2 regions of the Kribbella sp. NPDC049584 genome follow, and region 2 is predicted to be linked to the other one. Evidence: riboswitches for the same ligand, from Rfam matches in the RefSeq annotation. Region 2 holds a riboswitch; the other holds the start of a gene.

Region 1 (3,396 bases), on a different contig from region 2:
CGTTCGCGATGTGAATCAGGCCGAGTACGCCGAGGCAGACCGCGGTCCAACCGATCACCTGACGACCCGCGGGCCCGTTGTGGTCCGGGTGACGCAGAGTGCGGACTGCGATGAGCAGCAGCATCAATGGCAACGCCCAACCGAGCATGCCGATGCTGCCACCGACGACCGTGCGTACGCCGTTGCCGACCGCGCCCGGGAGATCCCACCAGATCGCGGCAGCGACTACGACCGCCAGTCCGATCAGGAACAAGCCCGCACCGTCACGGCGATGCTCGGGCTCCAGGTCGCGGGCGCTGTGGCCGATCCCTCGCACCATGCTGCCGAGCAGATGGGCGATGCCGATCCAGATCTTCACCACCCCGCGGCACAGAGCCAGCATGGCGGCCGCGAACGGGCCCGGTCCGCTGTTCTTGGGCGTGCTGGTCCGCGCGGGGGATCCTCCTCCGCCGCGCTTCGCGCCTCTGCCACTCTGTGTGCTCTGCCCACGCTTCTGGGCGCCGGACGGACGGGAGCGTCCACCAGCAGCCGAACGGGCCGTGCTCGGCCGGTTGGCTGCCGACTTCTGCGCCCGCGCCGGGGAAGACGTGCGGGTCGCCATATTGGTCAGGCTACCCCGATAACCCCTTGAGTCCCACGTGTCACACGCCGATCACGCTGCCCCATCCGTAGCGTCACAGCGTGACCACGCGCCTCCCAAAGTGGATCGGGTAGGTGGTGTTACGCGCCTGTAGTGCCGTCGAGTTGCTCTCGCAGCAGGTCGGCGTGACCGCAGTGCCGGCCGTACTCGCCGATCAGGTGGATATAGATCATCCGCAGCGTCGACTCGGTCCCGCCGAACGTGAAGCGGTCGTCCAGCGAGTGATCGGCGGCGGCCTCGTCGGAGAGCTTCCACTCCCCGATCAGCCCCTCGTACGCCGCCTGCGCGTCGGCCGGGTCGATCAGCTCGAAGTCGGCGTCCTTGCCGAGCTCGGGCGCGAACAGAGGCTCGGCCGGTGCATCGGCGAAGTGGATGCGGAACCAGATCCGCTCGACCTTGGTGAGGTGCCGGATCAGGCCGAGCAGCGACAGGTTGGACGGCGGTGACGGCCGCTCCGCCAACTGCTCGGCCGTCAGCCCGGCGCACTTGAACAGCAGCGTGGTGCGATAGAAGTTCAGATAGCCCTGCAGCAGCTCGCGTTCGGGTGCGGTCAGCGAGCCGTCCGGTCGCTCGACAGCAGGTGCTCTCCACACGGCGGTATCCAACGTCATGTCGCCCATCCAACACGTCGGCAACGCCGACGGCGAAATCGATCAGGCGTTCACCGGCGGAGCCCAGCCGGGGCGCGGGATCAGGCAGAACGGGTGACCGGCGGGATCCTCGTACACCGTCCCGGCGAGCCGGCGGGCGCCGAGCGCCACCACCTCCGGCCCGGCTGCCTCCACGTCATCGACCATGACGTCGAGATGCATCTGCTGCGGCCGCTCCGGGTCCGGCCACTGCGGGCGCCGATGGTCGACGGCGCGCTGGAAGCCCAGGCCAGATGTGTGGTCGTTGTCGGCGACAACCACCCAGTCGTCGCTTTGGTAGGTGATGGGCTTGCCGAGCAGCGCCGAGTAGAACCGCGCCAGTTCGAGGGGCTCCGGGCAGTCGATCGCGAGGTGGTGCAGTCGTCCGATCATGCCCACAGTCTGCGCCGTCTCAGGATGCGTTCGCCAGTCCCGGAATATGAGATAGGCACTGGCGGTCGCCGTGGCCGGTTCGTTACCGTACTCGGCAGGTCATGAGTGTCAGCGACAAGCCCCGGCTCGCTGGCCGGCAACCCTCCTCCGCGGTGGGGTGCCCCGGGTGAAGACCAGGCCGTGCGGATACCCCGCTCGGCAAGTGCGGACTTCCTGGGAGCAGCAGCATGTCGATCTTGTCCATCCTCGAGCCTGCCAGTACGACGACTGCGCGGCCGACGGTCGCCCGCCTCGTCACCGGCAGCATCCCCGCCACGGTCGGATCGGACCTCCTGGTCCCGCTGGCCGACGGCCGGGTCACGGACTACGCGAACTTCGACCACGGTGCGAGCGCGCCGTGCCTGGAGTCGGTGCGGGCCAGCGTGGAGGCGGCGCTGCCGTCGTACGCCTCGGTTCACCGCGGCAACGGGTACGCGTCGCGCATCACCACCCAGTGGTACGAGCGGGCCCGCGAAGAGGTGCACGCCTTCGTCGGCGCGCGCTCCGACGACCAGGTGATCTTCACCCGGCAGACCACGGACGCGCTCAACCTGCTGGCCCGTGCGGTGCCGGCGGACACGACCGTGATCGTGTTCGAGTCCGAGCACCACGCCGCTCTTCTCCCCTGGCCGGCGGAGCGGACTGTTCGCCTCGCAGCGCCGACCAGCCAGACCGATGCCGTGACGAGCGTCGCCGACGCCCTACGCCAGGCGCCTGACGGTCCGCGCCTCGTCGTGATCACCGGCGCCTCGAACGTCACTGGCGAGATCTTCCCGATCGCCGAGATCGCCAAGGTGGCCAAGGCCCACGGCGCACGAGTTTGTCTGGACGCGGCACAGCTCGCGCCGCACCGTCCGGTCGACATCTCCACCCTGGATGTCGACTGGGTCGCGCTGTCCGGTCACAAGCTCTACGCGCCGTACGGCGCCGGCGCGCTGGTCGGTCGCTCCGACTGGCTCGACGCCGCAGATCCCTACCTGTACGGCGGCGGAGCGACGCACGCCGTCACCGAGGACACCGTGGTGTGGGCGACCGGCCCGGCGCGGCACGAGGGCGGCTCCCCCAACGTGATCGGAGCGATTGCCCTGGCGAGTGCCTGCGCCGCGATCAGCAAGCACCGCGACGCGATCGAGCAGCACGAGCGCAGCCTGCTGGCCCGTCTGCGGACCGGGCTGGCCCAGATCGACAACGTCACGACGTACTCGATCTTCGGTGAGGACGCGGACCGTGTCGGCACCGTCTGCTTCACGATCGCCGGCCTGACCTCGACGCTGGTTTCCGCAGCGCTCAGCGCGGAGTACGGCGTCGGCGTACGCGACGGCAAGTTCTGCGCGCACCCGCTCGTCGGCCACCTCCTCGCCGACTCCCCCGAGCACAGTACGGCGGTCCGCGCCAGCCTCGGCCTCGGGACGACGCGTGAGCACGTGGACCGGCTCGTCAACGCAGTACGCACGCTGGCCACCAGTGGCCCGCGGGCGGAGTACGCAGAGACCGCGCACGGCTGTCAGCCGTCCGACGACCCCCGCGACCTCGACGCTCCGCGGATCTGGTGAGCCCAGCCTCCTACTGCTCAGGAGCACACCTGCGAAAGGTGAGCAGCCGACGCCCGCAGGCCGTCCTCACTTCCAAGCCGGACATCCAGCGCCGGCGCGGGAATGACGGACCGCATCACCGCTGAGCCACCCACGACGCGAT
Region 2 (3,396 bases):
TCCCCGCCAACTCGTGCCCGGGCACGTGCGGCAGCACGATGTCGGCATCGTGGCCCATCCAGCCGTGCCAGTCGCTGCGGCACAGCCCGGTCGCCTCGACCCGCAGGACGACCGCGCCGTCCGCCGCGACAGGCCTCGCGACGTCCCGGACGACGGGCACGACGCCGTACTCCTCAATGACTACTGCGCGCATCGAGACAGCTTAATCAGCCGCCCGCGACCGCCGGGATGATCGAGACCTGGCCGCCGTCCTTGATCGCGGTCTGCAGGCCGTCGGCGAACCGTACGTCGTCATCGTCGACGTACACGTTCACGAACCGGCGCAGCTCGCCCGCGTCGTCCAGCACGCGACCCTTGATCCCCGGGTACGACGCGTCCAGCGAGTCGAGCACCTCGGTCAGCGTCGAGCCCTCCGCGGACACCTCGGACACGCCTTGGGTGTACGGACGCAGGATGGTCGGAACCCGAACGCTCACACTCACTGCAGGCCTGCCTTCACGAAGGCGTCGTACGACGCGGGGATGGTCACCTTGGGGCCGACCCGGTCGGCCACGGCGTCGAGCGTCTTCAGCCCGTCGCCGGAGTTGATGATCACGGTCTCGGCCTCGGGGTCGAGCTGGCCGGTCGCGATCAGCTTCTTCAGCGTCGCGACGGTCACGCCGCCGGCGGTCTCGGCGAAGACGCCCTCGGTCCGGGCCAGCAGCTGGATGCCCTCGACGACCTCTTCGTCGCTGACGTCCTCGATCGCGCCACCGGTCCGGCGGGCGACGTCCAGGACATACGGCCCGTCCGCCGGGTTGCCGATCGCCAGCGACTTCGCGATGGTGTCCGGCTTGACCGGCTTGACCACGTCGTGGCCGTCACGGAACGCCTGCGCGACCGGAGAGCAGCCGGTCGCCTGCGCGCCGTACACCTTGTAGTCGGTGGCGTCGACCAGGCCGAGCTTGCCGAGCTCGGTGAAGCCCTTGTCGATCTTGGTCAGCTGCGAGCCGGACGCGACCGGGATCACGATCTGCTGCGGCAGCCGCCAGCCGAGCTGCTCGGCGATCTCGAAGGCCAGCGTCTTGGAGCCTTCGGAGTAGTACGGGCGGACGTTGACGTTGACGAACGCCCAGCCCTCCTCCTCGCCGGCGATCTCGGAGGCGAGCTTGTTCACGTCGTCGTAGTTGCCCTCGACGGCGACCAGCGTCCCGCCGTACACGGCGGTGGTGATCACCTTCGGGCGCTCGAGGTCATGAGGAATGAACACGACCGAGCGGATGCCGGCCCGGGCGGCGGCCGCGGCGACGGCGTTGGCCAGGTTGCCGGTGGAGGGGCAGGCGAAGACCTTCATGCCCAGCTCGCGGGTCGCGCTGAGCGCGGAGGCAACCACCCGGTCCTTGAAGGAGTGGGTCGGGTTGCCGGAGTCGTCCTTCACCCACAGCTTGCGCAGGCCCAGCTCGCGGGCCAGGTTGCGAGCGTCGATGAGCCGCGTGTACCCCGGCTCGGTGTTCGGGTAGCTGGCCACGTCGACGGGGACGGGCAGCAGCGGCTGGTACCGCCAGATGTTCTTGGGTCCGGCCTCGATCTGCTCGCGGGTGATCGTCGGGTACTCGTATCCGACCTCGAGCGGACCGAAGCACTCCATACAGGCATAGAACGGGCCGAGCGGCGACTTCGCCCCACAGGCGCGACAGCTCAGGTGCGTACCGTTGCCGAAGGCACCTTCACGGATCGTGTGGGTGGCGGTCTGGCTCATGAGTGAGGTTCCCCTCTCATCTTCCCCGGGGGCCGGATCTCGGCGCGGGACGGATTTGGCACCGTTCCCTCGCTGAGATCACCCCGGACGGGGTCTCCACGGGGAGGGTTGCCGGGACGTCAACGGGCCGTTTCCCTCAGTCCCTCTGGATGAGCTGCCCCCGAGATTACCCAATCGGGTCCATATTGTGTCTTGTGATCCCAGCATCCGAGATAGGCGATCTCAGCTCCGCGGCCGCTCAGGCGGTCCGGTCCCGGCGTACGTCGAGCATCCGCATCAGCGGCGTCGCGGCGACGCCGTGGACGACCACACTCAGCACGACGGTGAAGCCGACGGTCGCCCACAGCCACGCCAGGTCGGTGCGGAAGTCGGCGCCGGCGTACGCCAGGTAGAAGACCGACCCGACGCCGCGGATGCCGAACGCAGCGGTGACCCAGCGTTCGGAGCGACGCATCGGCGTCCCGGCCAGCGACACCCAGGCGGTCAGTGGACGGAGGACCAGCACCAGCAGGAGGCCCAGAGCGGCACCCGCGAAAGTCAGCGGCCGCAGCAGCCCGGCCGTGATCGCCGAGCCGAGGAGCAGCAGGATCCCCCAGGTCAGGATGTGTTCGAGCTGCTCGACGAACCCGTGCAGCTCCTCGTGGAAGTCATGGTGCCGCTCGGCCGCGCGGAGCGTCAGAGCGGCGATGAACACGGCGATGAATCCGTAGCCGTGCAGCACCTGGGCGAGCCCGTAGACACCGAGCGTCATCGCGAGGGCCAGCACGGGTTCACGCGACTCGGCCAGGCGGAAGGTGCGCGAGGGTGCGGAGAAGGCCATTTTGCCGAGCAGCCAGCCGACCCCGACGCCGACCAGTACGCCGATCGCGGTCCGGCCGATCAGATCCCAGGCGAGCCACTCGAGCGCCCAGCCACCCACCGCACCCTTGGTGGCCCCGAAGACGGCTGCGTACACGAACGGGAACGCCAGACCGTCGTTCAGACCCGCTTCCGAGGTCAGCGCGAAGCGGACCTCGTCGTCCTCCTCCGGCTCGGCGTCAGCGCCGGTCGACGGGCCCTGGACCTGTACGTCCGAGGCGAGAACCGGATCGGTCGGCGCGAGTACGGCGCCGAGCAGCAAGGCGGTCGCCGGCGCCAGGCCGAGCAGCCAGCCCGCACCGGCGACTGCCGCGATACAGGCGGGCATCGCGACGAGCAGGAGCCGCCAGGTCACCTTCCACCGATGCCAGCCGATCGGGCGGTCGATCGCCAGGCCGACACCCATCAAGGCGACCAGGATGGTCAGCTCGGCCAGGTGCTTGGTGAGGCCGGACTCGACGATCGGACTGAGGTGCGACTGGTCGACAGCGAGCCCGAGGAGCACGCCGGCACCGAGAAAGCCGATCGGTGCGGAGACGGCGTACCGGCGGAGCAGACGCGGCAGAACGGCGCCGAGCAGCAGCGCCAGGCCCGCGACGAGATACAGGCCGTCCCCGTTAATGGTCATGGCCTAGCGCAGTCGATGGGTCGCGCCCGGAGTGTGGGTGGGTAGCGCCTTGCGCGGGCCGTAACGGGGATGACCGATGCCGGTCAGCTCCAACAGCCGTTGCACCCGGAAACGGTGTCCTCGATAGGGCTCGATCAGCTCGGCGCAGCCGTCGTCGTCCAGCTCCTCGCCG

The links. A riboswitch is a leader RNA that binds a small molecule or an ion and turns the genes downstream of it on or off. The one in region 2 is predicted to bind S-adenosylmethionine.
Region 1: linked by a shared signal. The riboswitch ahead of AB0J62_RS11675 (aminotransferase class V-fold PLP-dependent enzyme) and the one ahead of thrC (threonine synthase) in region 2 are both predicted to bind S-adenosylmethionine.

The regions. Positions count from the first base shown of each region.
Region 1 covers NZ_JBFAPF010000002.1:1,040,126-1,043,521, reverse strand. The annotation lists gene AB0J62_RS11690 (DNA translocase FtsK 4TM domain-containing protein) at 1-601, opposite strand, end outside; gene AB0J62_RS11685 (DinB family protein) at 721-1,251, opposite strand; gene AB0J62_RS11680 (VOC family protein) at 1,294-1,662, opposite strand; SAM riboswitch class IV at 1,760-1,873, shown strand; gene AB0J62_RS11675 (aminotransferase class V-fold PLP-dependent enzyme) at 1,890-3,254, shown strand; gene AB0J62_RS11670 (LuxR C-terminal-related transcriptional regulator) at 3,370-3,396, opposite strand, start outside.
Region 2 covers NZ_JBFAPF010000004.1:53,477-56,872, reverse strand. The annotation lists gene AB0J62_RS16500 (zinc-dependent alcohol dehydrogenase family protein) at 1-193, opposite strand, end outside; gene AB0J62_RS16495 (ubiquitin-like small modifier protein 1) at 207-482, opposite strand; gene thrC (threonine synthase) at 479-1,738, opposite strand; SAM riboswitch class I at 1,752-1,894, opposite strand; gene AB0J62_RS16485 (cation:proton antiporter) at 1,977-3,224, opposite strand; gene AB0J62_RS16480 (DNA-3-methyladenine glycosylase 2 family protein) at 3,228-3,396, opposite strand, start outside.